Regions from separate parts of the Streptomyces sp. GSL17-111 genome, predicted to be linked through region 1. Evidence: riboswitches for the same ligand, from Rfam matches in the RefSeq annotation. Region 1 holds a riboswitch; each other region holds the start of a gene.
What was found. A riboswitch is a leader RNA that binds a small molecule or an ion and turns the genes downstream of it on or off. The one in region 1 is predicted to bind cobalamin.

Region 1 (2,190 bases):
GTTCCCCCCATGGCGGCGGCCCACCGGCGCCCGCACCGTCCCGCACCGCCCGACCCCGTGCCGATGACCGTGTTCGAAAAGACCCGCACGATGTCCGAGCCGTGCAGGAGACTGGCCCCATGGACGTCACCACGGATCTCACCGTGCGCCCCGCGCGCCCGGAGGAACTGGACGCGATCGGGGAGCTGACCGCCGAGGCCTACCTCGGCGACGGCCTGCTGGACTTCGGCGAGGAGGACCCGTACCTGGCGGAGCTGCGGGACGTCCGGCGTCGCTCCCTCCACGCCGAGGTGCTGGTCGCCGCCGACGAGCGGAACGGCGAGGTGCTGGGCGCCGTCGCCTTCGTCGGCGAGGGCGGCCCGTACGCCGATCTGGCCGGGACCGGCGAGGGCGAGTTCCGGATGCTCGCGGTGCGTCGCGAGGGCCGGGGGCGCGGCGCCGGGGAGGCGCTCGTCCGCGCCTGCGTGGAGCGGGCACGGGAGCGGGGGCTCGCACGGCTGGTGCTCTCCAGCCAGGCGGGCATGGAGCCCGCGCACCGGCTCTACCGGCGCCTCGGCTTCGTCCGCACCCCCGAGCGGGACTGGGAGCCGCTGCCCGGCTTCGGTCCCCTGTGGACGTTCGCGCGGGAGCTGGCGGCGTGAGGCGCTGACGCTCCCCTCCCCCGCCCCCTTCGGTGCGCGACACCGTGGGACACAACATGTAGGGGTGCCGGGAGTTGTCGCCCCTACATGTATGCTCGACCCGCTGTCTTAGCAGGGGAATCCGGTGGGAGTCCGGAGCTGTCCCGCAACGGTGTGCACGGTGCCGCAGGGTGCCGCGCGAGCCCGAGTACCTGCCGACGGCGCAACGATTCGTCCGGGCCTCGTGGAATGGGCCGGGGGACGTTCCGCGGTGTGTTCCGCCCGTAGTGGCGGCCGGTCCGTGTGCGCCTGCCCGCCTCCCGCGCGGCCCCGCACAGCGAGGGAGAGCACACCCCGTGACCATCGCATCCGCGGAACCCGCGTCGGCGGAGTTGTCGCGCACGCTGACGGAGCTGACGGCCGACCTGCCCGCGCTCTCGCCTGCCGCGGTCGCCGAGGCGGCGCTGCGGGGCGCCCGTCGCGCCGCAGGGACGGGCGAACTGCACGCGCTGGCCGTCGAGGCGGCCGCCGGCCTCATCGGTGAGGAGCCGCAGCACTCCCGGCTCGCCGCCCGGCTGCTGACCCTGGCCATCCGCCGGGAGGCGGCCGAGGAGGGCGCGGTGTCCTTCTCGACGTCCGTGGCCGCCGGGCACTCCGCCGGGCTCCTCGCGGACGCCACGGCCGGCTTCGTCCGCGCACACGCCGACGCGCTCGACGCCCTGGTGGATCGGGCCGTGGCCGAGGGCGCCGACGACCGGTTCGAGTACTTCGGGCTGCGGACGGTCCACTCCCGCTACCTGCTGCGCCACCCGGTCAGCCGCCGCGTCGTCGAGACGCCGCAGCACTTCCTGCTGCGGATCGCGTGCGGGCTGGCCCCGGCCGACGGCGGGGAAGCGCTCTCCGAGGTCGCGGAGCTGTACCGGCTGATGAGCTCCCTGGCCTACCTGCCCTCCTCCCCCACCCTCTTCAACTCCGGCACGCGGCACCCGCAGATGTCGTCCTGCTACCTGCTGGACTCGCCCCGGGACGAGCTGGACTCGATCTACGAGCGCTACCACCAGGTCGCACGCCTCTCGAAGCACGCCGGCGGGATCGGGCTGTCGTACACGCGGGTGCGCGCACGGGGGTCGCTGATCCGGGGCACCAACGGGCACTCGGGCGGCATCGTGCCCTTCCTGCGCACGCTGGACTCCTCGGTCGCGGCCGTCAACCAGGGCGGTCGGCGCAAGGGCGCGGCCTGCGTCTACCTGGAGACCTGGCACGCGGACGTCGAGGAGTTCCTCGAACTGCGCGACAACACCGGCGAGGAGGCCCGCCGCACCCACAACCTCAACCTCGCGCACTGGATCCCGGACGCGTTCATGCGCCGCGTGGAGGCCGACGAGGACTGGTCCCTGTTCTCCCCGGTGGACGTGCCGCACCTGCCCGACCTGTGGGGCGAGGAGTTCGACGCCGCGTACCGCGAGGCCGAGGCCGCCGGGCTGGCGGTGCGCACCGTCCCCGCCCGGCAGCTGTACGCCCGGATGATGCGCACGCTGGCGCAGACCGGCAACGGCTGGATGACGTTCAA
Region 2 (2,190 bases), 2.9 Mb from region 1:
CGGTCACCGCCTTGCCGCTGTGGCCGCGATCGGCGTACTTGGCGTTGCGCAGGTGCAGCAGGTGCAGGTCGGGGACGAACTTGAAGGCGACGCCGCGCGGGACGCAGTAGTCCCAGACGCGTTCGACGACGGTGCCGGCGTTCCCCAGCGTGGCCGAGACGTGCACCTTCCACCCCTGCGCGGGGAACTCACCCTGTTCCGGGCGCAGTTCCAGCCAGTCGCCGCTGCGGGCGGACAGCCAGCCCTCGGGGACCGGGCGGCGGGCGGCGGCGAGCGTCGCGTCCCGGCCACCCGCCGCGGTGGAGAGACGGTCGGGGGTCTCGTAGAAGTGCGGGTCGGCCAAGCAGTAGGCCTCGTACCGGCTGTCCATCGTCCCCCTTCGGTTCCGGGTCGGTGCACGGGGGGGGGTCGGCCCCTCGTTCCGGCTCGGCACAGACGTTTCCATGCCGGTGCGTGACCGAACAGTCACGGCTGTCATGAGACCGGTATGACAAACGCATGGGCTGTTGGGCCCCGGTGGACCAGTCACCGTGCGGCACCAAGAAGAACGCTGCGTGTCCCACCTGCTGAGCGGGTGTGACCGGCGGCACCGCGGCCCGGGCCCGTTGCGCCGTTAGAGTGTCCGGTGCAGTACGCGCCCTGGTCGGGGGAAGCCGGTGGGAATCCGGCGCTGACCCGCAACCGTGAACGGCACCGCAGGACCGCACCGGAAGGAGCGGCTCCGGCGGGCCGCGAGCCGGAAGACCCGCACCACGGCGTACCCCTCCCCCGGGAGGGTCCATGGCTCCCGGCGGAGCGTTCGCAGCGCGCCGCCGGCACCGTCGAGGTCTGCGGATGCCGAGCCCGGAGAGCCGCGCGCCCAGCGTGGCCCGCCCGTGGTGCCGGTGTGCGCGACCGCCACCGAAAGGCACCTGATGCTCCTGCGCCGCTGCGCCACGGCCCTGGCCGCCGCCACCGTCCTGAGCGCGTCGGCGGCCCCCGCCGCCCTGGCCGACGCCTCCCCGTCCCCGTCCGCCGAGGTGACGCTCCCGGCCGGGTTGTACGGCGCCGGGGACCCGCAGTACGACGCGGTGTGGCGGCAGTCGACGGCGCTGCTCGCGCAGGACGCGCTCGGCGTCACCCCGGCCGAGTCGGCCGTGGAGTGGCTGACGGACCAGCAGTGCGACGACGGTTCCTTCACCTCCTACCGCGCGGACCCGCAGGCGCCCTGCGACGCGGAGACACCGCGCGACACCAACGCGACGGCCATGGCCGTGCAGGCCCTGGCGGCGCTGCGCGGAGCGGACGCGGGCGCGGTCGGGGACGCGGTGGCGTGGCTGGAGTCGGTGCGCAACGAGGACGGCGGCTGGGCGTACTACGCGGGCGACCCGGCGTCCGACGCCAACTCCACGGCCGTCGTCGCGGGCGCGCTGAACGCGGCGGGCCGCGACGGCTCGGGCGAGGACTCCCCCGCCGCCGCGCTGAGCGCCTTCCAGCTCGGCTGCGACGCGCCGGACGGGCAGGCCGGCGCCTTCGCCCACGTCCCCGAGGAGAACGGCGACCTGAAGCCGAACGGCCTGGCCACGGCGTCCGCCGCGCTCGGGGCGCAGGGCCTGGGCCTGGCGGCCGAGGCCGCCGGTCAGGACGCCGGGACGCCGACGCTCCCGGAGTGCGACGAGGACGGCCGGTTCCCGGCCGAGCGGTCCGCGCAGGCCGCCGCCGCCTACCTCAGCGCCGAACTGGAGCGCAACGGCGGCTACCTGGAGTTCGCCATGCCGGGCGCCGAACCGCAGCCCGACCACAGCGGGACCGCGCTGGCCGTCATCGCCCTGGCGGCGGGCGGTCACGAGGACGCCGCGCGGGAGCCGCTGAACTGGCTGGCGGACCACCACGGCCAGTGGCAGGGCCTGAACGAGAGCCCGGCGGGCCTCGGTCAGCTGGTGCTGGCGGTCCGGGCCACGGGCGGCGACCCGGAGGCGTTCGGCGGCTCGGACCTGCTCGCCCGGCTGAGCGCCACCGGGCCGGAGCCGCAGCCCTCGAAGGAGCCCAAGGGGTTGGCGTCCGAGAATCGCGACGGCGCGGACGGCGAGGAGGGGAACGGCGCGGCCGTGTGGTGGGTCGTCGGCTCGATCTTCGTCGCGGGCGTCGGCATCGGCCTGCTGGTGAGTCTGCGCAAGCGCGGCACGGGCACGAACGGCTCGGCCGACCGCT
Region 3 (2,190 bases), 3.5 Mb from region 1:
TCACCTCCCGGCCCGAGGCGCCGCCCAGGACGGGACGGTGCTCGACCCGGCCGCCGTAGGCCAGCGTGCCGCCCAGCCGGACACCGAGCGCCCCGGCGAACGCCGCCTCCACCGGCCCGGCGTTGGGGGAGGGATGCCGGTGCGCGTCGGCCCGCCAGGCCGCCCGCGCCCCGACGGGGTCGGGTCCCAGCGCGACGGCCAGCGCCGCCGTCAGCCGCGCGCCGGGCCACCCGGCGACATCGTCCAGCCGCGCCGCCGCCCAGCCGAACCGGCGGTAGCGGGGCGAGCGGTGACCCACCATCGCGTCCAGCGTGTTGACGGCCCGGAAGCCCGCCAGGCCCGGAACACCGGCCAGCGCGCCCCACACGAGGGCACCGACGACGGCGTCGGAGGTGTTCTCGGCGACGGACTCCACGACCGCGCGGGCGATGCCGTCCGCGTCCAGCGCCTGCGGGTCGCGGCCGCACAGGTGCGGCAGCCGGGCGCGTGCCGCCTCGACGTCACCGGCCTCCAGCGCGGCGGCGACGGCCCGCGCCTCCCGGGCGAGCGAGGTACCGCCCAGCACGCTCCAGGTGACCGCGGCGCTCAGCGCGACGGCCGCCGGGTTCGCGTGCCGGGCGGGCAGCCGGTCCGGCGCACGGCAGAGTGCGGCGGCGGCGAGGACGACAGACCCGGCGCACAGGGCGGTGTGCGCGGCCCCGGCGGCGCGGTGGTCGCGCCACAGCAGGCGTTCGGCGCGTCCCGCCGCGCGCCCGAAGGCGGCCACGGGGTGCGCGCGGCGCGGATCGGCGAGGAGGGCGTCGCCGAGGAAGCCGAGGAGGACCCCGGCAGAGGTGCGGCCCATGGCGTCGTCAGCTCGCCGTCGGCACCTGCTCGGTGGGCGGGGCGCAGCGGTCTGGAGGCATGGCGGTGCCGGGCATGCGATGTGTCCTCACTCAGGGTCCGCGCCCTGGCTCGACGTGTCCGGCGACGAGAGTCTCCTGGCTCCCGGATCGACACGTCCCCCGGCCTTCCAACCGCGCGCGGCCGTGACCTCGGGTGGGGGAGTGCTCCCCGGTGACAGTGGCGGGACCGCGCCGGATTCGCACCGGCTTCCTCCCCTGCCGCCGTTTGGCAACGCGAAGTCCACCACGGCCCGCAGAAGGCGTCAACTCGGCGCTGACCTGCGTCGGGAGAGTGTGAGCAGACACACGGCGGAGGGGCACGGACCTGATCCGTGCCCCTCCGCCGTGCTGCGTGCGCGCTCGCGAGGGCCCGACGTGTGCGGGCTGTCGGCGGCTACGCCGCGATGGTGTAGATGCCCAGCGCCACGGCGCCGGCGCAGACCGCGTAGGCGGCGTAGGAGCCCACGCGGGCCAGCGCACCGGTGCTGCCGTCCGCCTTGCGCGCCGAGCCGCCGACGATGCCGAGGGTGAAGACGCCCACGAGGGCGACCGTCGCCACCAGGCTGACGCCGAAGACCTGGCCGAGTGCTGCCCAGTCGATGTCCATCAGGCTTGTCCTTGGGGGGTCGTGGTGCGGGGAGCCAGTTCCGTCGCCGTGAGACGGCGCTGGGGGTGCGCCGTCAGACGGCGCTCGGGGTGCGGCGCTCGGCCGCGTTCGGGTCGTCGTCCGGCTGGGAGTCGCCGCGCTGCGCGCCGACCGGCGGCGGGCTGACGGCCTGGACGGCGGCGGACATCACGCCGGAGTCCCCGGCGTCGCCCGCGCCCTGGCCGGCCGGCTCGGCGGACGGGCCGGGCTCGTCGTCGTTGACGTTGGTGTGGTCGACGACGGCGCGGCGGGAGGCGGCCCAGATCGCGCCGGAGGCGGCCACGAAGAGGACGGCCACCACGGTGACGCCCCAGTCGCCCTGGACGGCCAGCAGCGCCGCCAGCGCGGCGACCAGACCGGCCGCCGGGATCGTCAGGCCCCAGGCCGCGAACATGCGGTACGCCGTGTTCCAGCGCACCACGCCGCCCTTGCGGCCGTAGCCCGAGCCCATCACCGAACCGGAGCAGACCTGCGTGGTGGACAGGGAGAAGCCGAGGTGCGAGGAGGCCAGGATGGTGACGGCCGAGCTCGTCTGCGCGGCGAAGCCCTGCGGCGGGTGGATGTCGGTGAGGCCGCGGCCCATGGTGCGGATGATGCGCCAGCCGCCCAGGTAGGTGCCGAGGGCGATCGCGATACCGGCCGAGGCGATGACCCACAGCG
Region 4 (2,190 bases), 820 kb from region 1:
CAGGAGGCGGGAACCGCCACCCCGGCGGGACGCACGCCCCCTCCCCCCGACCGGGTGGCTCTGCGCGGTGATCTCCGCGCCGCCCTGCCCGACGCCGCCGCTGCGGTGCTCGTGACGGCCGCCGTGTTCGTCTTCCTGTACGTGCGCATGGACTCCGGCACTTCGGACACCGTCGCCGTCATGCCCTTCATGGACGACCCCGGCACCTACTGGATGTACCTGCTCAGCCAGGCGTTCGGCTGGTCCGGGCTCCTGTGGGCCTGGGGCACGGTCATGTTCGGACTCCTGCTCTCCGGCCGCCGGCCGGCCCGCCTGCCGGTCCGCCGGGAGACGCTGGAGCGCTGGCACCGCACGACGAGCCTGACCACGATGGCGCTGATGGCCGCCCACGCGCTGATGTTCGCCGCCGAACTGGTGCGCTACGAGACGTCGCTGGCCTGGGCGGAGCGACTGTGGGCGGGCTTCGCCGACAGCTTCGTGCCCGGATGGTACGACTCCGGGACCGGGCAGATCGCCATTCCGATCGGTCAGGGCGCGCTGTACCTGGCGGTCCCCCTGGGGCTGCTGTTCTACGTACGGCACCGCATCGGGGCGAACACCTGGCGGCGCCTGCACCGGTTCGTGATCGTCGTGTACGTGCTGAGCGTGTGGCACACACTGCTGTACGGGACCAACGTCTGGTACGGGGAGTGGCCGCGCACGGTGCTGTGGCTCCTGCAACTTCCCGTGGCGGCTTTGTTGTTGTACCGACTGCTGCGTCCCGCCCGGCGAGCACAGCGACTCGGCCCGCCGCCCGGGACCGGCGCGAGGGCGCTCGCCCCGACCTGGGCGACCCGGGCCCTGGGCCGCGTCGTGGCCGCCGCCGTGCTCGTCGGGCTGGTCGTCGTGCCGGTGTCCGGGCACGACGGCGGACGGGACCGGCCGGCCGAGCCGTCCGCGACCCTCCCGCACGACCACGCGGCCGACTGACGCGGGCCCCTCGCCGCAGGCGCCGAGGTGCGCCGTTCCGGGCGATGGGATGATGTCGGACGACAAGGCGACGGCGGACGAGGAAGCCGGTGTGAATCCGGCGCGGTCCCGCCACTGTGACCGGCGAGCCGGTCCCGACAGGCCACTGCCCGAAGACGGGTGGGAAGGCCGGGGCAGGCATCGACCCGGGAGCCAGGAGACTCACGCTGCCGCCTCCTCGACGAACCCCCGGGGCGGATCTCCCCGGAGAGAGGGAGGGCGCGGCATGTCCGCACCACCGACGCGAACGACGGCCGCCGCTCCGGGCGGCGGCGCGGCGACCGGACCGCTGCCGTGCCGCGTCGTCGTGTGCCGGGACTGCTGCTGCGGCAGCCCGAAGATCACCGGCGTCGACCACGCGGCCCAGACCGAGCGGCTGCGCGCGGCCGCACCCGTACGCGTCTCCGACTGCCTCGACGTCTGCGACCAGGCCAACGTCGTCGTGGTGCAGCCCTCCGCCGAGGGGCGGGCGGCGGGGGCCCGGCCGGTCTGGCTGGGGCTGGTCAACGACCCGGCCGCGACGGAGGACATCGTCGACTGGATCGGCGACGGCGGCCCCGGCGTCGCGCCGCTGCCGGAGATCCTGGACCTCTACACGTTCACCCCGCCGGGGCGGCGCACCGCGCCGTGAACCGGCGGCACCCGGGCCGTCCCCGCAGGGGGACGGCCCGGATGGCGGTTCAGACCAGGTCGAAGCGGTCGAGGTTCATGACCTTGTCCCAGGCGCTGACGAAGTCGCGCACGAACTTCTCCCGGGCGTCGTCACAGGCGTAGACCTCGGCGAGCGCCCGCAGCTCGGAGTTCGAGCCGAAGACGAGGTCGGCGCGGGTGCCGGTCCAGGTGACCTCCCCGGTGGCGTCGTCACGGGCCTCGAAGGTGCTCGCGTCCTCGGAGGTCGCCTTCCACGTCGTGCCCAGGTCCAGCAGGTTGACGAAGAAGTCGTTCGTGAGGACGCCGGGGGTGGCGGTGAGCACGCCGTGGGCCGAGCCCTGCGCGTTCGCGCCCAGCACGCGCAGGCCGCCGACGAGGACGGTCATCTCGGGGGCGCTCAGGGTGAGGAGGTTCGCGCGGTCGATCAGCAGGTACTCGGCCGGCAGCCGGTTGCCCTTGCCGAGGTAGTTGCGGAAGCCGTCGGCGGTGGGCTCCAGCGCGGCGAAGGACTCGACGTCGGTCTGCTCCTGC

Region 2: it holds a riboswitch for cobalamin, as region 1 does, so the genes downstream of both, V6D49_RS20540 (prenyltransferase/squalene oxidase repeat-containing protein) here and V6D49_RS07245 (ribonucleoside-diphosphate reductase subunit alpha) in region 1, are expected to answer to the same signal.
Region 3: it holds a riboswitch for cobalamin, as region 1 does, so the genes downstream of both, V6D49_RS23060 (cobalamin biosynthesis protein) here and V6D49_RS07245 (ribonucleoside-diphosphate reductase subunit alpha) in region 1, are expected to answer to the same signal.
Region 4: it holds a riboswitch for cobalamin, as region 1 does, so the genes downstream of both, V6D49_RS03750 ((2Fe-2S) ferredoxin domain-containing protein) here and V6D49_RS07245 (ribonucleoside-diphosphate reductase subunit alpha) in region 1, are expected to answer to the same signal.

What each region holds. Positions count from the first base shown of each region.
Region 1 is NZ_JBAJNS010000001.1:1,718,115-1,720,304, forward strand. Features, by position in the region: gene V6D49_RS07240 (GNAT family N-acetyltransferase) at 120-641, shown strand; cobalamin riboswitch at 696-854, shown strand; gene V6D49_RS07245 (ribonucleoside-diphosphate reductase subunit alpha) at 977-2,190, shown strand, end outside.
Region 2 is NZ_JBAJNS010000001.1:4,598,957-4,601,146, reverse strand. Features, by position in the region: gene lanKC (class III lanthionine synthetase LanKC) at 1-370, opposite strand, end outside; cobalamin riboswitch at 602-767, shown strand; gene V6D49_RS20540 (prenyltransferase/squalene oxidase repeat-containing protein) at 915-2,190, shown strand, end outside.
Region 3 is NZ_JBAJNS010000001.1:5,187,757-5,189,946, forward strand. Features, by position in the region: gene V6D49_RS23060 (cobalamin biosynthesis protein) at 1-844, opposite strand, end outside; cobalamin riboswitch at 975-1,097, opposite strand; gene V6D49_RS23065 (hypothetical protein) at 1,279-1,491, opposite strand; gene V6D49_RS23070 (inorganic phosphate transporter) at 1,565-2,190, opposite strand, start outside.
Region 4 is NZ_JBAJNS010000001.1:902,878-905,067, reverse strand. Features, by position in the region: gene V6D49_RS03755 (ferric reductase-like transmembrane domain-containing protein) at 1-969, shown strand, start outside; cobalamin riboswitch at 1,005-1,192, shown strand; gene V6D49_RS03750 ((2Fe-2S) ferredoxin domain-containing protein) at 1,235-1,639, shown strand; gene katG (catalase/peroxidase HPI) at 1,689-2,190, opposite strand, start outside.